Regions from separate parts of the Enterococcus faecium genome, predicted to be linked through region 1. Evidence: a T-box and tRNA genes for the amino acid it is inferred to sense, from the RefSeq annotation. Region 1 holds a T-box; the other holds one or more tRNA genes.
The links. The T-box of region 1 lies ahead of tyrS (tyrosine--tRNA ligase). A T-box ahead of a tRNA ligase gene usually reads a tRNA of that ligase, here a tRNA-Tyr.
Positions count from the first base shown of each region.

Region 2: it encodes a tRNA-Tyr, which carries the amino acid that the T-box ahead of tyrS (tyrosine--tRNA ligase) is inferred to sense. The anticodon was not compared.

Region 1 is NZ_CP118955.1:350,718-362,815, reverse strand. It holds gene tdc (tyrosine decarboxylase) at 1-1,633, opposite strand, end outside; gene tyrS (tyrosine--tRNA ligase) at 1,924-3,180, opposite strand; T-box leader at 3,292-3,497, opposite strand; gene PYW34_RS01730 (polysaccharide deacetylase family protein) at 3,760-5,061, shown strand; gene PYW34_RS01725 (TetR/AcrR family transcriptional regulator) at 5,130-5,729, opposite strand; gene PYW34_RS01720 (ABC transporter ATP-binding protein) at 5,983-6,864, shown strand; gene PYW34_RS01715 (ABC transporter permease) at 6,877-8,487, shown strand; gene PYW34_RS01710 (Crp/Fnr family transcriptional regulator) at 8,564-9,223, opposite strand; gene PYW34_RS01705 (glucose-6-phosphate 1-dehydrogenase family protein) at 9,506-10,171, opposite strand; gene dhaL (dihydroxyacetone kinase subunit DhaL) at 10,318-10,923, opposite strand; gene dhaK (dihydroxyacetone kinase subunit DhaK) at 10,951-11,961, opposite strand; gene dhaM (dihydroxyacetone kinase phosphoryl donor subunit DhaM) at 11,936-12,098, opposite strand, start outside.
Region 2 is NZ_CP118955.1:747,076-759,173, forward strand. It holds gene PYW34_RS03500 (GNAT family N-acetyltransferase) at 18-485, shown strand; gene PYW34_RS03505 (ROK family protein) at 570-1,454, shown strand; gene PYW34_RS03510 (DUF2969 domain-containing protein) at 1,568-1,804, shown strand; tRNA gene PYW34_RS03515 (tRNA-Tyr) at 1,892-1,972, shown strand; tRNA gene PYW34_RS03520 (tRNA-Gln) at 1,979-2,050, shown strand; gene PYW34_RS03525 (hypothetical protein) at 2,175-2,345, shown strand; gene PYW34_RS03530 (GntR family transcriptional regulator) at 2,565-3,272, shown strand; gene PYW34_RS03535 (YigZ family protein) at 3,331-3,975, opposite strand; gene PYW34_RS03540 (DUF7662 domain-containing protein) at 4,102-4,389, shown strand; gene PYW34_RS03545 (PTS sugar transporter subunit IIB) at 4,497-4,817, shown strand; gene PYW34_RS03550 (DEAD/DEAH box helicase family protein) at 4,898-6,211, shown strand; gene PYW34_RS03555 (ComF family protein) at 6,208-6,927, shown strand; gene hpf (ribosome hibernation-promoting factor, HPF/YfiA family) at 7,055-7,606, shown strand; gene secA (preprotein translocase subunit SecA) at 7,828-10,362, shown strand; one part of gene prfB (peptide chain release factor 2) at 10,488-10,559, shown strand; one part of gene prfB (peptide chain release factor 2) at 10,561-11,589, shown strand; gene ftsE (cell division ATP-binding protein FtsE) at 11,694-12,098, shown strand, end outside.

The DNA of each region.
Region 1 (12,098 bases):
AAGTTAAGAACTCATTACCGTAAATGCTTCCTTTCACGTATGAAGAATAATCATATACGTCATGGTTCAATTTATTCATTGCAACTAAGTCATCGTTGCCTTTTTCTTTGAATACATAGTCTACCATATTGAAATCTGGATAAGTTAATGGATGAACTTCGATTTCTTTGTCTCCTACTTTAAATGACAAGTCATTCAAGAAGTTGTAGAAACGATGTGCACCTTCGATTGATGCACCCATTAATTTACCATATCCTGTGACATTCAAAGGTAAGACATGGTGTGCTGCCCAAACGCTGGCTGCTGTTGCCCCTGCTTTTGAACCTTCCAAGATATAAGCCCCAAGTAATGCTGGGATATCTGCGCCTTTTTCAAATACATATGTCGCAAAGTAAGAGATAACGTCTCTCATGCGGATATCTTTGATGACGATACCACCGGCAGAATATGGAACATAGCCCATTTTATGTGGGTCAATCGTTACAGATTCTGCTTCTTCGATTGCTTTATATGCACTGTGTACTTCTTCTAAGATATAATCTTTGTTTTCTGTAAAGACATTGTATTTGTAATGAACATCTTTTAAATCTTCAAATGGAATGAAGTTGTTGTCTTCGTCTAAGAAAATCGCACGGCCGTATCCGCCATAAGCAGCATCTACGTGTAAGTAGAAGTAAATACCGTCTTTTTCTAATACGCGACGCAATGCAACGATTTTATCGATACCGTCGATTGCTCCTTCTTCTGTTGATCCTACAACACCGACTACACCTAGGATTGGTGTTTTTTCAGCTGCTAGACCACGAACGATTTTTTCAAGTTCGTTGATGTCCATGCGATAGTTGTGGTCAACTGGCACTGGAATCACTTGGTCTAAACCGATACCGATGATGTCGGCAGCTTTTAGCCATGAATAGTGTTTAGTTTGTGGAACCAACCATTTTCCTAATTTTTCTAAATGTTTTCCGCTACGTGCTGAGTGAGCTTTGATTTCGTCGATTTTTTCTGGGACGCTGTCTAACAGATTCATGATTTCTTCTGTTGACAAGTTCATTAATTCCCAATCGCTTTTTCCAGCAACTAGTTCAGGTGTCACTTCTTTCATTGCAAGCGGCAATGATTTGATGTTGCGGGCATACCAAAGTCCTTCTAAGTTTGCTAAAGAACCATCAGCAACGATGTGGCCCCAGCCATCTTTATAGCTCATTAATTTTGCAAATTCCATTCCTACTTCTTCTTCCATTTGGCTTGTTGCAGGAGAAGATTCATAGGCAACGTTATTACCATTCCATAGCATAGCAAAATTGTACGCTAGTAAAGATGGCATCAATGTTTCAGAGTTCATATGACCCCAGTAACGTCCGGCATTATGCCAAGGAACGGAATGGGTACGCATCCGCGCTGAAATTTCTGATAGAACATCCTTTGTTTTATTCACAGTGTGTTCAAAACTAGCACTGCTTTTTTCTTCTGGCGTAATAATAGGCATGTCTTGAGGCATGTAGTTTTGACGCCAGCCTAAATGTTCATCCACCAATTCATTCAACAAAGCTTTATAGATTTGGCCGTTCTCAGCTTTGTCCCCAATGAATAGGGCATTTAGGTTTAGATCTTTCGACAATGATTCACTCATAGTGAAACCCTCCTAAAAAAATATTTAAATTTTGTCGAGCCCTACATTACACCTGTTCTTCTATTCTGTAAACTAAGTTTTGGCCTGATTTTTAATCATATTTTAATATGTATCAATTATCCGAATTGTTCACACTTTTGAAATAATTAAAAAAAACGAGGGAATTTACAAATGTAAACTCCCTCGCAAAGATTGTATTAACGACAACCAGCGTTCTATTTTAGGATGGGTTTCAAAATTGGAATGTTGTAATAGTATTTCCCTTTTTCAAGGTAAAAACTTACTAAATTCTAATCAATTACTTTGGCCAAAAAGTAATTTTTCTTACCTTTTCGAATAACCACAAACTTACCATCGAATTCATCGGATGGATTTATGACAAAATTTAAATCGGTAACGCGGTCACCGTTAATACTTATAGCTCCGTTTGAAACATCTTCACGTGCTTGACGTTTAGATGGTTCAATTTTTGTGGAAACAAGCAGTTCCACGATATTTTCAGGTGTGCTTGAAATTTCAACGTTCGGCATTTTACCGAATCCTTGCGCGATTTCTTCCGCATTTAGTTCTTTAATATTTCCAGAGAACAATGCTTGCGTTATTTTTTGCGCTTCTTTCAAGTCTTCTTCACTATGCACAAATCTTGTAACTTCTTCTGCCAAACGGCGTTGTGCTTCACGTTTCTCAGGTTCTGTCTCTACTTTTTTCGCTAAGTCTTCGATTTCTTCTTGAGACAAGAAAGTAAAGAATTTCAAGTATTTCACTACATCGCGATCATCTTGATTCAACCAGAATTGGTAGAACTCAAATGGTGAAGTTTTCTTCGGATCAAGCCAAACGGCACCGCCTGCAGTTTTTCCGAATTTCGTTCCGTCAGCCTTCAGCATCAATGGGATCGTTAAACCGAACGCTTCTACTTCTGGTCCTTCTAATTTTCGGATTAGGTCTAATCCAGCTGTGATATTTCCCCATTGGTCTGCTCCACCGATTTGCAATTGCACATCGTATGTTTTATGCAGATGCAAAAAGTCGATAGATTGCAGAATTTGGTAAGTAAACTCTGTAAATGAGATTCCTACTTCCAAACGGCTGGCAACGATATCTTTTGCTAACATCGTGTTGATGTTGAAGTTTTTACCGTAGTCTCTCAAAAATTCAAGTAAAGAGATTTTTGACAACCAGTCGTAGTTGTTCACAAATGTGATATTTGCATCTTTACCAAACAATTTTCTCATTTGATTGGAAAGTGCGTCCACGTTATGTTGCACTTGTTCCATCGTTTGCAACACACGTTCTGTTTTGCGGCCGCTTGGGTCGCCGATCGTTCCTGTTCCGCCGCCAATCAGAATATATGGATGATGGCCTGCCAATTGGAATCTTTTCATCATCATAAATGGAATCAAATGTCCGATATGCATCGAATCACCAGTTGGATCAACGCCGCAATAAAGTGAAATGCTCTTTTCTTCAACGAGCTCGCGAAGTCTTTCTTCGTTTGTTTGCTGATTAATGGCGTCGCGCCAAGTTAATTCATCAATAATATTCATTTTACTGACCTCCGTGTAGTTTTTTTATGAAAGCAGGAACCTGCTAGCATGTGTAATTAATTATTTCTTCAGGATAGGATAGGAAATAAAAAAAGTCCCTTGGCATATAAGCCAAGGGACGAAATCTCGCGGTACCACCCAATTTGTATGTCTAGATATCCAACATACCTCTCGAACATTTAACGCTGTCGCGTGGCAATCACTGCCAAAGACTCCTGAAATGTAATTCGCTTTAAAGCATGTACTGGTTTGCAGCGACCACCAGCTTTCTGAAACATTGGCTTTAACAACTACTTCGTTTCGATCTTCGTCTTGTTATTATTAATATGTGTCTATCATAGAGCGCAACTTTTTCTTTGTCAACAGAAAAAGGATATTTTTTTTAAATTCCTCATTTTTTCTTTTTTGAATCCGCTCTAATTCCGAACATTTTATTTTCAATTATTGTTAAAAGAAATAACTTTTTCTGTATTTTTTCTGCAATTTATCGAGAAGTCACTTTACTTTGCCTCTTATTCTTTCTTCGTTACAATAAGGAATGGGACAAGTAAAAAAATGAAAAAGCAAGGGACGAGGTATATGGAAAAAAAGCAAAAAATTATTTTAGGAGCCACTTCTGCTTTAACTATCGTTATTTTAATTCTAAGTTTGTTTTTTGTCATCCGATCATCTACAAAAAAAGAACCAATCATTCCTGAAAAAAAAATAACAGAAAAAGCAAAAGAACCGACAGATGATAAGCAACAACTAGTTACTCAAGCAAAAAATCTGGCTCAAAGCTACGATTATGACCAAGCGATTGCGTTATTGGAAAAAGATAGTAAGAACGGATCTACTGAAACACAACAGCTTCTTCAAACACTAAAAAAGGAGAAAGAACAACTGATCGACTGGTCTGATCCTACTCAGATCTCTCATGTCTTTTTCCACAGCTTGATCGTGGACCCGCAAAAAGCCTTCCACTCTCAACAGGCACAAGGATACAAAGATTATATGGTGACTGTTGAAGAATTCAACCGTTCGATCGAACAACTTTATCAAAATGATTTTGTTTTAGTTAATTTGAATGATTTGATCCAAAAAGACGAACAAGGAAATCTTTCCTTTAACGGGCTTGCGCTACCTGAAGGAAAAAAACCATTGGTTCTTTCACAAGATGATGTCAGCTATTATGAATATATGGATAATTCCGGTTTTCCTAGCCGATTGGTCGTATCAAATAACAATGAAATCAAAAATGTCTATAAAGAGAAAGATAAAGAAGAAATCGGTGACTTTGACATGGTTCCTCTGATCGATGCCTTTGTCAAGAAACATCCTGATTTTTCTTATCGAGGCGCAAAAGGTACCTTGGCCCTGACAGGTTACAACGGAGTTTTAGGTTATCGAACATCAAAATCTCAATATGGAGACAATGAAAAAACAAAAAAAGAGATTAAAGAAGCTAAAAAAGTGGCGGAACAGTTGAAGAAAGACGGCTGGAGCTTTGCTTCCCATACATGGGGTCACTTGAATATGACTCAAGCTTCACTAGAAGATGTAAAAAAAGACAATGAATTGTGGCAGCAAGAAGTTGCACCTATCCTAGGAAAAACAAATATTCTGATTTATCCATTTGGTGCAGACATCAGCGACTGGCAGCCTTATTCAGCAGAAAATCAAAAATTTGCTTACTTGAAGAGTCAAGGTTTCGATATTTTCTGTAATGTCGATGCTTCTACACCAGCTTGGGGACAATTAGGTACGGATTTCTATCGAAATGCTCGGATCAATATCGATGGCATTCGTTTTCAATCTGATTTAGACGGAAAAAATCCTATTCTTGATCCATTCATCAATGTCCATGATGTCTATGACAAAGAAGCACGCGAATCTGCTTGATTTTACGTCATTTATGAACCAAAAAAGCCGAACTGACATTTTATCGTCAGTTTCGGCTTTTTTATGCTTTATTTCTTCTTCGGTGCGATTCCCTTGATCAGGACTTCTGTCCATTCTGCTGTATATGGAAGCAGTTTTGCGTATATCTCCGGCTTAGAAATTCCTTCTACCATTGCTTGAAAATAGAGGATCAAGAACTCATCCGAATATTTCAAATCCACTTTTCCTTCTTTCCGCCCTCGATGGAAAAGATCAAGCATGATACTGAAACTTTCTTGCGTATACGCATCCATCGCGTCAGAAAATTCTTTTTTTTCTTTTTTTGTATAGTATGTCATCAAATCGATATAAAATTGTTTGTTCACTCGATTGAGATAACGGATTTTGTTTTCACTCATGGCAATCAGTGTTTCTTCAAATGGAAGATTTTCCGCAATCAACGCTTTCGCTTCTTGCCCTAAATCATTCATAAATGCAAAAAATACTTCATAAATCAGCCCTTCCTTGCTGCCAAAATATTTAAAAATCGTCGCTTTACTTACCTGAGCGTTCTCAGCTACCTTATCCATTGTCACTCCAGCGGTTCCTATGTCTGTGTTCATCAAGTCAAAAGCTGCTTGTAAAATCTCTTTCTTTTTCTCTTGTGCTCTCTTTTCAAAACCGTTCATTTGTAGAGCCTCCCGTAATTTTAAACTTTTATAATATATATAGTTCAAATTTATTCTGAGGTTTATTATAACTATCTATTGAGAAAGTATCAAGCTAGCAATTCCTTGTTTATGAATTCATTGACAGAAATTTATAAAAAGAATATTATGTACTAAAATAATAAAAAAAGTTTTATAAAAAGGTATAAAACCTTTTTATTAAACTATTTAATCTTGTTTAGTATATATTTTTAGAAAAAGGAGTGGGGTTTTTATGGCAGAAATCGTCAAAGTCACACATTTGAAAAAGAGCTTTGGTCGTTTCGAAGCTTTAAAAGATGTCTCTTTCACCGTACATTCAGGTGAAGTCGTTGGATTTATCGGACCAAATGGTTCTGGAAAATCCACGACGATTCGGACACTTTTAGGGATTATAAAAAAAGACGGCGGAACGGCAACGATTTTTGGGCAAGATGTATGGGAAGATAGTTTATCTATCCATGAACGTCTTTCTTATGTTCCAGGCGATATCTCTTTGTGGGGAAATTTGACTGGAGGAGCGATCATCGATCTCTTCATGAAGCTTCATGGAAAAGGGAGTGCTCAAAAAAAAGATGAACTGATTCAACGTTTCTCTCTTGATCCTAAGAAAAAAGCAAAAAACTATTCAAAAGGAAATCGCCAAAAAGTGGGCTTGATTGCTGCTTTGGCTGTTGATTCGGATCTCTATTTATTTGATGAGCCTACTTCTGGTTTAGATCCTTTGATGGAAACGATTTTCCAAGAAGAAGTTGAAAAATTGAAAGAACAGGGCAAATCCATCCTACTTTCTTCTCATATTCTCAGTGAAGTCGAGCGACTAGCGGATAAAGTCGTGATCATACGCGAAGGAACAGTCGTAGAAGAAGGAACACTCGATGAATTGCGTCATTTGACTCGTTCGACCATCACTATAGAAACAGAAGCAGAGAATAGTCACTTAGCACAATTGAACGGTGTCCATGACTTTGTGCAAAAAGGTCACCTCGCTCAATTTGCTGCTGATAACGAAGCTTTCGATGTGATTTTAGCTGAAGCGTCCAAATTAGGTGTGAAAAAATTTGAATCTATTCCACCGACTCTTGAGGATTTATTCATGAGACATTATGAAGGATGAGGAGGAAGCGAAATGACTGATAAATTTTCACGCTGGTCCACCCTTTTTTCTCAAAACCTTAGCCGTGACTGGAAAAAGATCCTGATATGGCTAGTCGGTGTCACTGCTTTTTCTGGTGGTTTTGTCCCTGCGTTTGAAGAATTGACTTCCGGACAAGGATTAGCTGGATTATACGAAACCTTGCAAAACCCGGCAATGATTGCAATGGTCGGACCAACTCCAGCTTCGAATGCTGCTGAGTATACTTTAGGAGCGATGTATGCAAATGAAATGTTGCTTTTTTGCAGTTTGTTTGCTGCTGTGATCTCTGTTTTACACGTGGTGAGCCAAACGAGAAAAAAAGAAGAACTTGGTCTGATTGAACTTATTCGTTCCTTTCGAGTCGGACGTCAAGCAAACTCTTTAGCTGTCATCGCTGAAAGTATTCTGATCAATTTGCTTTTAGCAATATCGATCAGCTGTACGATGATTTTTTTCCAAGCAGATTCGATCACTGCAGAAGGTGCTTGGCTTTTTGGGCTATCTGTAGGTAGTATGGGGATTTTGGGGAGTGCCGTTGCACTGTTTGCTGCACAACTGATGCCAAGTTCAGCCAGTTCGAATGGTCTGTCTTTAGCGTTTTTAGGTGGACTTTACCTTCTACGAGCAATAACAGATGTAGCTGATTCCTCCCTTTCGATGTGGAATCCTTTAGGCTGGTCTTATTTGACCTATCCATTTACAACTAACAACTGGATTCCTTTGCTTTATTTGTTTTTGTTCAGTCTAATCTTGATAATCAGTTCATTTGTTTTAGAGGAACATCGAGATTTGAACACCGGCTATATCCCCGAACGTGAAGGAAAACCGTATGCTAAACGTTCTCTTTTATCCTTGCGTGGTTTATTATTCTATCTAAATAAAGGGATGACAATCAGTTGGCTTATCACTTTTGGTTTGATGGGGGCGGCATACGGCTCTATCTACGGGAATATGCAACAGTTTTTAGAAAGTAACGACTTAATGAAACAGATGTTTATCCAATCTGGCGTCTCAATTGAAAAAAACTTTACAAGCACGATCATGGTCGTCTTGATTTGTCTAGCTGCTATTTTACCAATTGCTAGCATCAATCGTTTATTTACAGAAGAAACCCACGGACGTATGAATCAGCTGTTCGCAACAAAAATTTCTAGGAACCAACTTTATTGGACCAATATGTTACTAGCTATTCTATTTGCTATATTGGCAATCCTGATTAGTTCTGGTGCACTAGGGCTTTCTGCTTTGGCTTCGATGAAGGATGCGAAAGACATGGATCTATTGATGTTTCTTAAAGCCGGGTTCAATTTCCTGCCTGCCGTTTTAGTGTTTATCGGAATTAGTGGCTTTCTATTCGGATGGCTTCCTCGAATGGGTAAACTTGCTTATATCTACTTAGCTTACTCCTTTGCACTCAATTACTTTGGCGGAATTTTGGATTTACCAGAATGGTTTTCCAAAACAGCTGTCCCTAGCTGGGTTCCACGGATGCCAAACGATTCTTTTGATCTTTCCGTGTTCCTTACGTTATCATGTATCAGCCTTGCACTGTTCGTCCTTGGTTCTATTGGTTATAGGCGAAGAGACTTACTAGAAGGATAATAAAAAAGCATGTACAATTTCATGCTAGCCTCCAAATCTGGGTCAAAAATCCAACATTTGGAGGTCATTTTTTTATTTACAAGTCTTCTAACTGCTCTTTATCAATGATCCAGACTTCTCGATTCTTTCTTTTTACATAACCATTCTCCTCTAATAATTTAAATTTTCTAGATAAAGTTTCGGGGGTCGTACCGATAAATGCAGCAAGTTCTTTCATTTTCATTGGCAGGAAAAAGTGATCCTTCCCTGTCGCTTTAGCTAAGTCAAGCAGATAGACAGCGACTCGTTCTTCTACTTTTTCCATCATCAAAAAAGTTGTCTGCTGCTGTACTTTTGTTAATTTCTCAACGTTGATTGCTAAAAGTTTCAGACTAAGGGCGGGATAATGCAGTAAGAGTTCCGAGAAATCTTTTTGTCTCAATATGCAAATTTCCGTTTTTTCTAGTGCTTCGCCAAATAAAGACTCATTTGGAACGCCTAGCAACTGGCTCTCTCCCTCATATCCGCCCGGCTCTATTACTCGTAAAAGCTGTTCCTTTCCGCTAGCAGATAATTGATACACTTTCATACTGCCGGAGGCCACGATCACTAATTGAGGTTCTCCATTCGGCGCAAGAATCTGTTCTCCTTTTTCCACATAGTGATGTTTGACAAGTGCGTGTACTTTTTCTTGATCTTGCTGTACTAAGTGATTGAACAAAGGAACAAATGAAACACATAAATGATCATGACTCATAATCTCTCCTCCTTCTAAACAGCTATTTCTAATAAAGAAACATAACTTCCCTTATTCCAACTGATAATTTTCTTTTATCATAGCATAAACGTCAAGCGAACCAGATACCAGCAAATAGAGTGGATTTCTTTTTGTCCCTTGCTTTATTTTCCTTCTTTTGAGACCTTAAGTAATTGATTCCTATCAATTTTTTAAATATTTACTTTTTGAATAATCAAAAACAAACCTTCACTCGCAAGCCGAGAGTAAGGTTTGTTTTTCGCATTGCTTATTTCGTGTTGTCTATTGAAATTTTTCCGCACCTAGCTTTTGATATAGTGGTGCTAGTTCTTGTAAGGTTTCAGCGGTTATTTGCTCAACGTGTTCGATTTCTTGCGGATAGAAGAATAGTTTACCCATTTGAAAGGTTCGGTCTCTCATCGCTTTTTTCAACTCTTCTTGTTTCTTTGTATCGGACAAATAGTCAGACAAAGCTAAGTGGTCGTCAAGTTCATGTTCTGGTTGCGGCCATATGTAATAATCCTTGATATCGACTGTTTTGCTCCACTCTTTCAGTATCGCAAGCAACTGGTTATACGCTGCAATGCTACCATATCGTTCTTCGCTTTTATAATGTTGGTACATCAAATAGATTTGGTATTGTTTTTGATTCAACAAAACTGCTAGACAGGCATTCTCGTCTTGACGAGATTCGCTTCGGTACGCGCTCCAAAAATGACTGCGTAAATTCCAGCCATTCGTCCAGCTTTCGATTTTAGGTTTGCTCATGCCGTACATATCAGGCAAAAGTGCAGCTGTCTGGAGCTGAATCTCTTTCCATTTTTGCCAGTGTTCTTTATATTCTTTCTTGATTTGTTCAATCTTATCTGTTGGATGGCTCTCTTTGAGCTGTTTGAATGCGTAGATTGGTCGATCAAACAACTGATAATCTGATTTTCCAAGTTCCATTGTTTCGCCTCTTTCCGTTATCTTTTGTATTCTACCTGAATTTTGCGATATGGACAAATAGAGGTTGTGAAAAAGCTGTTCTGCATCAAGTCATAAGAACAGCCAAACAAAAAACTGCGATGAGCATCACCGCAGTTTTATTGAACTTAAGGTTGATTGATCACATCTAAAAGCGTTGAAAATAAAATGGCACTAGAAGCAGCTCCTGGGTCGATATGTCCGATTGCACGCTCTCCTAGATAGGAAGCTCGTCCTTTTTTAGCTACCAAGACTTTGGTGTGTTCTTTTGCCTGGTCAATGATTTCTTTTGTTAAATTCCCTGCCTTCAATGCCTCTGTGACTGGCAGCCAAACATCTAACATCGTTTTATCGTCAGCTTCTGCCTTTCCTCGGCTTTGAATACCCGCTGTTCCCTGCTCGATCACTTCGCCTAATTTTTCTTGAGAATCAATAGAATCGACCTCTTTTGTCGCTTTCATCATGTTCATGAATGCAGATCCGTATAACGGACCAGAAGCCCCACCGACTTTCGATATCATCGCCATAGAGAATACTTTGAATGTATCGCTGATTGTTTCAGGATGATCGGCTTGAAAAGCTTCTTCATAAGCTGAAACCCCTCTTCCCATGTTATTTCCATGGTCTCCATCGCCAATCGGGGTATCTAGATCACTGAGATATTGTTTGTTCTGATTGATTGCCTCTGCAAATTGCGTGAGCCATTCTTGGATTTCTTGAACGGTTAGTTTCATATTATCACCCTTTTATCTTGAGATTTTTTACCATGAAATCGTCTGTACATTGCTTTCTAAAGAATCTTTCCATTGTGTCTCCGTCAAGTCGATCAGTGTTAGAGAAAGACCTTGCATATCTAGTGAGGTCATAAAATTACCGACTTTTCGGAAAACTACATTGACGCCTCTTTCTTCCAACAGAGCTAAAACATCATTCATGAACACGAACTGTTCCATCAAAGGCGTCCCGCCCATTCCGTTGACTAGTACACCTGCTTCTTTTGGTAAATTCGAGTAATCATCTAAAATCTTAGTAACAAGTTCCTTTGCCAGTACTTTAGAAGGCTGCATCTTTTCTCGACGATAGCCTGGCTCACCGTGGATACCAACACCATACTCGATCTCATCTTCTCCTAGTTCGAATCCTGGTTTCCCTACTTCTGGTACAGTTGCTGCTCGAAGCGCTAGACCGATCGTCTTAGTTGCCTGTACGACCTTTTCTCCCAGTTCTTTCAACTCAGCTAGGGAAGCACCGTTTCTTGCTGCATCGCCCACGATTTTGTGTACAAGGACAGTACCTGCAACTCCGCGTTTTCCAGCAGTATACGTACTATTTTCAACGGCGATATCATCATCTACGATCACACTTTCTACTTCAATATCGTCCATAGCAGCTAATTCCTTTGCCATATCGAAGTTCAATGCATCCCCTGTATAATTCTTAACGATCAGCAAAACTCCTTTTCCACTATCCGCTTCCTTAATAGCCGTCTGAATCTGATCTGGAGTTGGAGAAGTAAACACATCACCAAGCACCGCTGCACTTAACATCCCTTCCCCTACAAACCCGGCATGGGATGGTTCATGTCCGCTTCCTCCACCAGAAACCAAACCAACTTGTTCCGCTTTCTGATTCTTGGCTACAACACGGGAAGATTCTACACGATGAACAAGTTCTGGATAGCTTTTTACTAATCCTTCCAGCATTTCTTCGACAATATTGCTTGGATCATTCATGATTTTTTTCAATTTATTCCCATCCTTTCTTTCCGGCATTTTGTGCTTCTGTTAAGATTTGCTGAGTATCATCTGTTATACCGGCAGTGATGGCTGCTGCAAAAGCTCCTTCCACTAAAGGCGCATCCACCAGATGATAACGTTGCTGCTGCTCTTCTTCCAACATGTCTTTTGCC
Region 2 (12,098 bases), 400 kb from region 1:
TATATGGGGGACAAAAAATGATCGAAGAACTAAACAAGAAAGATTTACCATGGTCCTTGTTATTAGATGCAGATCCTGATAAAGAAAAAGTTCAAGTATATGTTTCCAGAGGGAGTGGCTGGATATGGAAAGAAAAAGAAAAAACAATAGGTGTACTGATCTATGTGGCAAGGGAAAAAGAATACGAAATCGTCAATGTAGCAGTAACCCCAACGTATCAAGGAAAGGGGATTGGCGGAAAATTACTTGAGACAGCTTTTCAGAAGCTTTCACAGCTAGCTTCAAACCAAACTCGGATCATTATACGTACTGGCACTACTAGTAGCGCTGCGTTACACCTCTATCAAAAAATGGGCTATGTGGAGATTGGTCGAGTCAAAGACTATTTTATCCATCATTACTCTGAGCCCATTTTTGAAAATGGAGATCAATTAAGGGATCAAGTGATTTTAGCAATTCACTTACCTAAAAATAGCTTTAACTAATAAACTTTCAATTCGAGAAAATGCTTTCAAATGCTAAATAGATACATTACAATAGCTTTAGCAAACAAAAAGGAGAATATTTTTATGGGAATATTAGTTTTTGATTTTGGTGGATCGGCTGTCAAATATGGTTGTTGGGATGGCAAAGAGATTAAAGGTAAGGGACAATTTGCAACGCCTGAATCTTGGGAAGAAATGAAAACGCAATTATTTCAAGTTTATAAAAAAATACTCGTTTCTTTTGAAGTCGAAGGAATTGGAATCAGCTCTCCTGGAGTAGTGAATAATGAGAAACAGGTGATTGAGGGAATCAGTGCGATTCCTTATATTCATGGATTTAATATTTTCCGAGATTTGGAAACTCTGTTTCAACTCCCAGTAACGATTGAAAATGACGCCAACTGTGCCGGAATGGCTGAATTTTATGAAGGTGCTGCCCGTGATTATCAAGATGTTGCTTTTGTTGTGGCAGGAACTGGGATTGGCGGGGCGTTGTTCACGAAAGGACAAATAAATAAAGGGGCACATCTTTACGGTGGAGAATTTGGGTTGATGTTCTTAGATGGCGATAAGACATTCAGTAAACTTGGTACAGCGGTACAGATGGCTTGGCGTTATTGTGAACGCAAAGGTCTCGATAAAAATGCTTATACCGGAAAAGATGTCTTTGAATTAGCAGAAACTGGAGATGCAATAGCAAAAGAAGAAGTTGAGAGTTTTTATACGTATCTTACAAAGGGATTATTCAGTATTCAATTTTCGTTTGATCCAGAAGTGATCGTATTAGGCGGCGGGGTTTCTGCAAAAGAAGGGCTCATTGATGAGATCAAAAGCCGAATGAAGAAGCTGACAGAACAATTCGATCTGCATGATTTCGAACCGCAGATTTTATTATGTGAGTACAGAAACGATGCTAATCTTGTAGGTGCAGCAGCAAACTATCTCGCTGTACGTCAAGGAGAGAATTAAGAGCTTTAGAGAAGGTGCAGCTTGCATAAAAGAAGAGAATGAAATGAATAGGAGATTTTTACCTAAGGAATGTTTTATTTGCTGCAGTATGATAAAATATCTGAGAGGTGAAAATGATGTCAAAAAAAAATAAAGATATTGAAGTGCGTATAGAAGAAGTGAAAAAAGATATCAAAGGTAAGAATTATGAAGTCACTCAGTTATTTATAGGGAAAAAAATGATTGGTGAGATCTTAGCCTATGGGCCAAAAGAATATGAAATTTTCTTTGGTGAAGAAGATTTTGGAAAAGAAAAAAGTCTTGAAAATGCGATAGAAACAGTGATTCGACACTGGAATCTGCACGAATAAAAAAATATCAAAAAAACTTTCAATAAAGGGTTGCAAAAATCTGGAAAATTAGGTATTATAACTAAGTCAGGTTGATACAAACCTTTCGGAGGAGTAGCGAAGTGGCTAAACGCGACGGACTGTAAATCCGTTCCTTAGGGTTCAGTGGTTCGAATCCACTCTCCTCCATTTCATTGGGGTATAGCCAAGCGGTAAGGCAAGGGACTTTGACTCCCTCATGCGTTGGTTCGAATCCAGCTACCCCAGTATACCACAATCGTAAGCTCTCGTTAGTTCGAGAGCTCTTTTTTTTGCTTTGCTACCTTGTTCCTTGAAGATTCTGCTGAATTAAGATAGAGTTAAGTTAACTACAAGAATTGGAGGGATCCACATGAAATGGAAAGAAAAAGTAGACGAAGCAGCTGAAAAGTTATATGATTTGGTCAAATCAGAAAAATACAATATTGAAGTGAATATTCCGAAAAAAGGCGGAAAAGCGGTCCAGGTAAAATCAAAACGCCCAACGAATCATACAAAAAAATGGATGGCTAAAAACCGCTAATAATAACAAAAGATCCATAAGTCGGCATTTTCATCGATTTTAGGGTCTTTTGTTATTTTCTAGGTTGAACATATCTAAAAAATTGTTTCTGACAATAGGAGTAGGGAGAACGATGTGTGTCTAAATCCTCTGTTGATGGATAGAAACCTTTATCTTTTTCAGTTGTGAATCAGGTATATACCAGTTATAATAGAAGAAACGAAAGGACGGGTGTACGTTATGTCGAATCAATTACCTGTATATATACAGATTCATGACCAATTAAAAAATGAAATCGAACAAGGTATATGGAAAGTCGGAGACCGTCTTCCTTCAGAAAGAGAATTAGCAGTGAAATTCAATGTCAGCCGTATGACGTTGAGACAAGCAATTCAAAACTTGGCAGATGAAGGAATCTTAGAAAGAAAGATCGGTTCGGGTACGTATGTTGCGCGAGAAAAAGTACAAGAAAAAATGTCTGGTGCAACAAGTTTTACAGAAATTATGGAATCACAAAATCGAGTACCGTCTAGTCGGACAATCTCTTATTTCTTGACTTCGCCAAGCTCAAGTGAAATGGAAAAACTAAACTTGAGTAAAGATGACACGATCTTGCGAATGGAACGTATTCGTTTCGCAGATGATGTCCCTATTTGTTTTGAAGTTGCCAGTGTTCCACAAAAGCTGATCGATGGCTACAGCAAAGCAGAGATTACTGAATCGTTGTATCGCACGCTAGAAGAAAAAGGCGGGAAAAAGATCGGTCCAGCGAATCAAACGATTACTGCTGTGTTGGCTTCTGAGAAAATTGCTGACTATTTAGAGGTAAAACGAGGAGATGCAGTTCTTCGTTTGCGCCAGATTTCTTATTTTGAAGACGGTACGCCGTTTGAGTATGTGCGTACGCAATACGTAGGAAATCGTTTTGAGTTTTATTTGGAAAAATAAAAAACAGGTGATCCCTGATTCCTTATTAGAAATAAAAGAGAATCAGAATCACCTGTTTTTATATATGATCAGTTATCAGTTGCTCGTGATAAGAAACAGAACCCTCTTCAAATTGGACTTGTCCGTTCAGCAGCTCAATGATGGATTCTTTAAAGTGGTCAGCACTTTTTTCATCTACAGCACAGATGACGCTAACTTGATCAGTATATTGGATTTCTTTTATAAAAAAATGTTGGAGTTCAAGATAATTCTGTAATTTTCCTAGTTGCGGATACGTGATCATCACAGAGATCTCCTGTTGCAAGGTACCTTCTACGATTCCAATGTCAGACAATGCTTGAGAGACCGCATGAGTGTATGCTCGTATTAATCCGCCTGTGCCGAGTTTCGTTCCTCCAAAATATCGAGTGACTACTGCAGCTACATTGATCAGTTGATTTTTTTTGAGGACTTCCAACATCGGTACGCCCGCCGTTCCACTTGGTTCTCCATCATCGCTGCTTCGCTGGATTTCATTTTTTTCTCCAATGATGAAGGCGCTGCAGTTATGGTTCGCTTTCCAATGTTCTTTTTTTATTTCTTGAATGAAACTTTTTGCTTGGTCCTCTGATTCTATTCGTCTAAGAGAACAGATAAAGCGTGATTTTTTGATCTCAATCTCACTTTGTCCATTTTCTTTTATTGTACGATAGCGCTCGATCATCTTGTCACCTCTTTTTTTCATTTTCTTTATTCAGTATAAATAAAGTTCTAGGTTGTTTCAACACTGTAACGGTTGCGCAATTGCTGTAGTATGCGATAATAAAGACAAAGGCAGGTGGATCTGGGGATGCAGGAACGAATGAAAAAGTACGATGCAATTACGCATTATTTGAAGAACAATGGCGGCTCTCAAGTAACGTTGACCTTTACCCAATTTGACGAACTGCTGTTTCCCAGTAACGGGCTTCCCAAAACAGCAAGGGAAAGTACAGATTGGTGGGCAAATGATTATAAACACCCTGAAAAAGGTGCCTATGGCTGGATAAATGCAGGCTATGAAGTAGTTGTCATCAATTTGGACAAAGAATATGTCGTGTTCAATAAATTAGTGAAATCTAGTTGGCTATTTGATTAAATAAACCGCGTTTAGAAAACGTTGACAAATTTCTTTCTTTTTATATAATAGAGTAACAGACGCGAAGAAAACGTTTGCATAGTTTGTTTTAAAAAGGAGAGAAAAGTATGGCTAAAAAAACAATTATGCTTGTATGTTCGGCTGGTATGAGCACAAGTTTACTAGTAACAAAAATGCAAAAAGCTGCTGAAGCAAAAGGAATCGACTCGGATATTTTCGCTGTGTCCGCTTCTGACGCAGATAACAATCTTGCAAATAAAGACGTGGATGTGTTGTTATTAGGCCCACAAGTTCGCTTTATGAAAGCTGATTTTGAGAAACGTCTGGAACCAAAAGGCATTCCTTTAGATGTCATCAATATGGCTGATTATGGTATGATGAATGGCGAAAAAGTGTTAGATCAAGCAATCACGCTCATAGGTGAATAAATAGAACAGTATAACTATCGAACAAGCGATCCAAAAAATAGATCGCTTGTTTTTTCGTATATTTTTTTAGGGCGAAGAATATGAATCATTTTTGGGGTAGAAGGCTTCTGACGAGAGATATTGAAGCAATAGACTGTGAGGAGGTAAATTTACCAAATTATGAGAAGATCGCAGCAGTGGAACGTTTGGGCAACTGGATTCTTTGTCATCGCTGTGGAATGAGGACGTCCGTCATTGATGGACAGCTTGCAGATTACGGTTATTTTTGTACACATTGTCTATATTTAGGGCGATGCGACACTCAACAAGATTTATATTTGTTTGATCAGCCTGAAGCAAAACCTCGAGAAGTCGTCTTTTTTTGGACAGGACAGCTTACTGAAAAACAAACGGAAATCTCAAAGAGAATACTTTGCCATTCAGAAAAAAGACATCATCTTATTTGGGCTGTAACAGGTGCAGGGAAAACAGAGATGCTTTATCCTATTTTAGTGGAAACTTTAAAAGCTGGAGGAAGAGTAGCGATTTGTACACCGCGAGTCGATGTTTGTAATGAATTGTTTTTACGCTATCGTTATGTTTTTCCAGAAGAAAAAATCACGTTGCTCCATGGGAATACAGCAACGGCTTATACCTTTACTTCTTTTGTTATCTGTACGATTCATCAGCTATACCGTTTTTATCGGTCCTTTGATTTAATAGTGATCGATGAGATCGATGCGTTTCCTTATAACGGGGATGCAGGATTAGCTCATGCTGTGCAAACAGCGATTAAACCAGACGGACGATTCATCTACTTAAGTGCCACACCTGATAAAAAGTTACTAAAGGAAATCAAGCAGACGTTTGACATCCACAAACTTGCTTTACGCTTTCATCGGCGTTTGCTTCCTGAACCCGTCTTGGTTTTCATGAATAATTGGCGACAAAAATGCAAGAACAAGAAGAAGATAAAATCTTTGGTGCGGATCATTCATCAATTAATTAAAGAAAACCATATCCTTTTATTTTGTCCAAGTATCACGATGATGCATCGTTTGAAAGCCACACTTCAAGAGGCTCTTCCGAGATATGAGATCACAGATGTTTCTTCAAGAGACAATCAGCGGGCGGAAAAAGTCCAGAAAATGCGAGAAGCAAAATATGACATACTGTTAACCACGATGATCCTTGAACGTGGAGTCACATTTGAAAGAATATCCGTTATCGTTTTAGGAGCGGATCATCCGGTTTTTACTAAATCTTCTTTGGTACAAATCGCAGGAAGAGCCGATCGTAAAGGGCCTTATACGAACAGTCAAGTATACTTTTTCTATGAAGAAAAAACTGCAGCTATTCGAAAAGTTTGTCAGGAAATCAAAGAAATGAATGAAGAAGGGAAGAAGATGCTGTGAGGTGCAGTTGCTGCAGTAAAGATATCTTCCAAAATTTAACATTCAGCGAGATTATTGGTGTTTCGAAATACAGATTACCTCAGACTTGTTCAGTTTGTCGCGCACAATTTCATTTATTGGAAACAAGAGGCTGTTCTGGCTGTCAAAAACCAATCCATTTCAATCTAGAGAGTACGAAAAAGAAAGTAAAGTCTATTCCCGTTTACTGCAGTGACTGTCAAGAATGGAAGAAGAAATATCCGACCTATGATTTTCAGCACCGTGCCTTTTTTGTGTACGATGAAAATATGAAGGCCTGGCTCAATCAATACAAGTTTATGGGAGATATCCGACTAGCAGGCACCTTTGCATATAGATGGACGCAGATAAAAAAAGAATACCCGACATACATCTATTGTCCAATACCTTTATCTGAAAAAAGGCGAACAGAAAGAGGATTCAATCAAGTAAGCGAGATGTTGAAAGCAGCAAGAATTCCTTTTCAGATGCTACTCAAAAGAGAGAAGCATCTGCTGGCTCAAGCAAAAAACACGCGAAAGGAAAGATTGGAGATGCCTCAACCTTTTGAACTTGCAGTCACCTTTTCTAAGATACAAAATAAAAAAATATTGATTATTGATGATGTCTATACAACAGGACAGACTCTTTTCCACGCAGCAGATTGTTTGCAGGTCGCACAGCCGAAAATCATCCGAACCATTTCTTTGGCGAGATGAATTAGATGTGGAAATTTGATAGCGATTTAATTTGCAAATAACCTAGAGTTCGATATAATAGAATTAAGAAGAGGGAAAGAGTGGTCCTTCTCCTTCTTGATTGTGGTAGACGAAAGGGGTAATTTTTATGTTTAGATATAATGTACGCGGCGAAAATATCGAAGTAACTGAAGCGATTCGCGACTACGTTGAGAAAAAAGTAGGCAAACTAGAACGCTATTTCAGTGACGCACCCGATGCAACGGCGCATGTGAACTTAAAAGTTTATACAGAAAAAACAGCAAAAGTGGAAGTAACGATCCCATTACCTTATCTTGTATTACGTGCCGAAGAAACTTCTCCAGATTTATACGCAAGTATCGATTTGGTTGTTGATAAATTGGAACGCCAAATCCGCAAATTCAAAACAAAAATTAATCGTAAATCCCGTGAAACGGGCATGAATACTGCAGATGCTGCTGCTTTATTCAATGAAGAGGACGAAAACGAAAATGATTCTGAATTAGATATCGTACGTACGAAACGCCTTTCATTGAAACCAATGGATAGTGAAGAAGCAGTCTTACAAATGAACATGCTGGGACATAACTTCTTTATTTTTGAAGATGCAGAAACAAATGGTACAAGTATCGTTTACCGCCGTAAAGATGGAAAATACGGACTGATTGAAACAGACTGATCAGCCTTACTTAAATAACAACGAAAACTTGCAGCAGCTACTGACAGCTGCCGCAAGTTTTTTTGAGTTTCCTCCTCTTTTAGATGAAATATGAATAAATTATGAAGTTCTTACTTTAATACGCTTAAGATATTTCAATTATCTATAACTAATGATAAAATGAAAAGTAAAGTCTACATAGTCTGGATAATACACAGAAGGAAAAGGAGATTACACAACGCATGGCCAATTTGATTCGTTCACTTATCGAAAACGATAAGAAAGAACTAAAACGTTTAGATAGCATTGCAAAAAAAGTTGAAGCATACGCTGACCAAATGGCAGCATTAACTGATGAACAATTACAGGCAAAAACTGCTGAATTCAAGGGCAGATACCAAAAAGGAGAAACATTAGATCAATTACTTCCGGAAGCTTTTGCAGTCGTCCGAGAAGCAGCAAAACGTGTATTAGGTTTATATCCATACCACGTACAATTGATGGGTGGAATCGTGCTTCACGATGGAAATATCCCTGAAATGCGTACTGGTGAAGGTAAAACCTTGACCGCAACGATGCCAGTATATCTAAATGCTCTGACTGGCGAAGGGGTACACGTAGTTACCGTCAATGAATATTTAGCAACCCGTGACTCGACGGAAATGGGCGAACTTTATAATTTCTTAGGATTAACAGTGGGGTTGAATATCAACTCAAAATCTTCGGATGAAAAACGCGAGGCTTATAATTGTGATATCACTTATAGTACGAATAATGAATTAGGATTTGACTACTTGAGAGACAATATGGTCGTTTACCGCCATCAAATGGTACAACGTCCGCTGAATTATGCCATTGTCGATGAAGTTGACTCAATCTTGATTGATGAAGCGAGAACGCCGCTGATCATTTCAGGGCAAGCAGAAAAATCCACAGCTTTATATACAAGAGCAGACAACTTCGTGAAACGTTTGAAAGAAGAAGAAGATTATAAAATCGATGTACAATCAAAAACAATCAGTTTAACCGAAGCAGGGATCGAAAAAGCAGAAGAAACATTCGGTTTGGATAACTTATACGACATTGAAAATACTGCATTGACCCATCACTTGGATCAAGCATTGAGAGCCAACTATATCATGCTTTTAGATATCGATTATGTTGTCCAAGACGGAAAAGTACTGATTGTTGACCAGTTCACTGGTCGGATCATGGATGGACGCCGTTATTCAGATGGACTTCACCAAGCAATCGAAGCTAAAGAAGGCGTAGAGATCGAAGACGAAACGAAAACCATGGCGACGATCACTTTCCAGAACTATTTCCGTATGTACAAGAAACTTGCGGGAATGACTGGTACAGCTAAAACAGAAGAAGAAGAATTCAGAGAAATTTATAACATCCAAGTATACCAAATTCCGACAAATCGTCCGGTTATCCGTGATGATCGTCCAGATTTGCTTTACCCAACATTACAAAGCAAGTTCCACGCTGTCGTGCAAGATATCAAAGATCGCTACCGCAAAGGTCAACCTGTGTTAGTCGGAACTGTTGCGGTTGAAACATCTGAGTTATTATCAGATATGCTGAATCAAGAACGTATTCCTCATGAAGTGCTGAATGCGAAAAATCACTTTAAAGAAGCAGAGATCATCATGAATGCTGGTCAAAAAGGTGCTGTGACGATTGCTACCAACATGGCTGGTCGGGGAACAGATATCAAGTTAGGACTTGGGGTAAGAGAACTTGGTGGTCTAGCAGTTATCGGGACAGAACGACATGAATCTCGTCGTATCGATAACCAGCTTCGAGGACGTGCAGGACGTCAAGGAGACCCTGGTATGTCACAGTTCTACTTGTCATTGGAAGATGATTTGATGAAACGATTCGGTTCAGAACGAATCAAAGCTTTCTTAGATCGGATGAAGATCGGTGAGGAAGATGCTGTTATCCAAAGCAAGATGCTGACGAAACAAGTAGAATCTGCACAAAAACGTGTAGAAGGAAATAACTATGACACACGTAAAAACGTCTTACAATACGATGATGTGATGCGTGAACAACGTGAAGTAATCTATAAACAGCGACAAGAAGTAATCATGGAAGAAAAAAGCTTATCCAAGCCACTAATGAACATGGTCAAACGGACAATCAGTCGTGTAGTAGATGCGCATACACAATTAGAGAAAGAAAATTGGAATTTGGAAAGTATCATCGATTTTGCCGGCAGTACTCTTGTCCATGAAGATAGCATTACTCTTGCAGATATCGAAGGAAAAACAGCTCAGGAGATCAAAGAGTATCTAAACGAACGAGCACAAGAAGTATTTAATACCAAAGCGGCTCAACTAAATGGTCCAGAGCAACTGTTGGAATTTGAAAAAGTCGTGATCTTGCGTGTTGTGGACTCTAAATGGACAGACCATATTGATGCAATGGATCAATTACGTCAGTCAATCGGCTTACGTGCTTATGGACAGAACAATCCATTAGTCGAATATCAAACAGAAGGCTATAAGATGTTTGAAGATATGGTAGGCGCCATCGAGTATGAAGTCACTCGAATCTTTATGAAAGCTGAGATCCGTCAAAACGTACAGCGTGAACAGGTTTCTCAAGGAACAGCTTCTCACTCAGAAGACGGAGATGCCAAAGAAAATAGTAATACTAGCGCGAAAAAACAGCCAATCCATGTGAATAAGGTCGGAAGAAATGATCCTTGTCCTTGTGGAAGCGGGAAAAAATATAAGAACTGTCATGGAAAAAATGCAAACTAATTTCTGACAGCAGGATTGGTGAGACAAATTCTTTTTTTAAGAATTCGTCTCACCTTCTTTCTGTTATTTGCTGATTCTGTTAGACTAGATATAATGAAAAAAGTATAGTGAAAGAAGGAAAAAACATGGAAATATCCGAAATTCGAAATCTCCTGACAGAAATGCAGGAAAAGGTCACAAGTTTCAGGAGGTCTCTTTGACTTAGATCAGCTGGAAGAAGACATCGCGGAAGCAGAAGCAAAAATGGCTGAACCTGGTTTTTGGGATGACAGCGAAGCCGCACAAAAAGTGATCAGCGAAAATAACGCTAATAAAGAAACCTATGACCAATTCCATTCTCTTGCCGAAGAACTAGAAGAAATCGAATTGATGGTGGAGATGCTGCAAGAAGAACCTGATGCAGCAATGCAAGAAGAAGCAGAAACACGTATCAATGCATTAGATGAAAAAATGAAGACGTATGAATTATCTATGCTGTTAGACGGACCTTATGATCGAAACAATGCGATCGTCGAATTGCATCCAGGGGCTGGCGGAACGGAGTCCCAAGACTGGGGCAGCATGCTTTTACGTATGTATACACGTTGGGCAGAGCAGCATGGCTATCAAGTAGAAACACTAGATTATCAAGCAGGTGATGAAGCAGGGATCAAGAGTGTGACCCTGCTGATTAAAGGACATAACGCTTTTGGTTATCTAAAATCAGAAAAAGGTGTTCATCGCCTTGTACGGATTTCGCCTTTTGACTCAGCGAAACGACGTCATACTTCTTTTTGTTCGGTAGATGTGATGCCAGAGCTTGATGAAACGATCGATATAGAAATCAATCCAGATGATTTGAAAATCGATACGTACCGAGCAAGTGGTGCAGGTGGTCAGCACATCAATAAAACAGAATCTGCTGTACGGATCACTCACTTGCCTACAGGAACAGTAGTAGCTAGTCAGGCACAACGCTCACAATTGAAAAACCGTGAGCAAGCGATGGGGATGTTAAAAGCTAAGCTTTATCAATTAGAAGTGGAAAAGAAAGAACAAGAAGCAGCTGCACTTCGAGGAGAACAAAAAGAAATCGGCTGGGGTTCACAGATCCGTTCTTATGTTTTCCATCCCTATTCTATGGTAAAAGACCATCGGACAAACGTAGAGACAGGAAATGTCCAAGCAGTTATGGACGGTGACCTTGATTTATTTATTGACGGCTATTTAAAAATGCATCTACAATAAGAACCCATTGTTAAATTGAAATAAAATTGTAAGATTTTGCAAGCATGTTGAAACATTGCCATGCTATAATAGCTAAAGACTGAAAAAGATATGGAGAGAACGCCATGATTGAAATGAAGGATGTAATGAAGAAGTACTCAAATGGTACGACCGCTATCCGCAATCTCTCGATTGTCATCGAACAAGGAGAGTTTGTCTATGTGGTTGGTCCGTCTGGAGCCGGTAAATCTACATTCATCAAATTGATGTATCGAGAAGAAAAAGCTTCAAAAGGAACTTTGAACGTCGCAGGTCATGATCTAATAGCAATCAAAAACCGCGAAGTTCCTTATCTACGCAGAGAAATCGGCGTGGTGTTCCAAGACTATAAATTATTACCAAGAAAAACAGTATATGAAAATGTTGCGTACGCTATGCAAGTTATCGGCAGAAAACCTCGAGATATCAAAAAACGAGTAATGGAAGTGCTGGACCTTGTTGGTTTGAAACACAAAGTTCGAGTCTTTCCT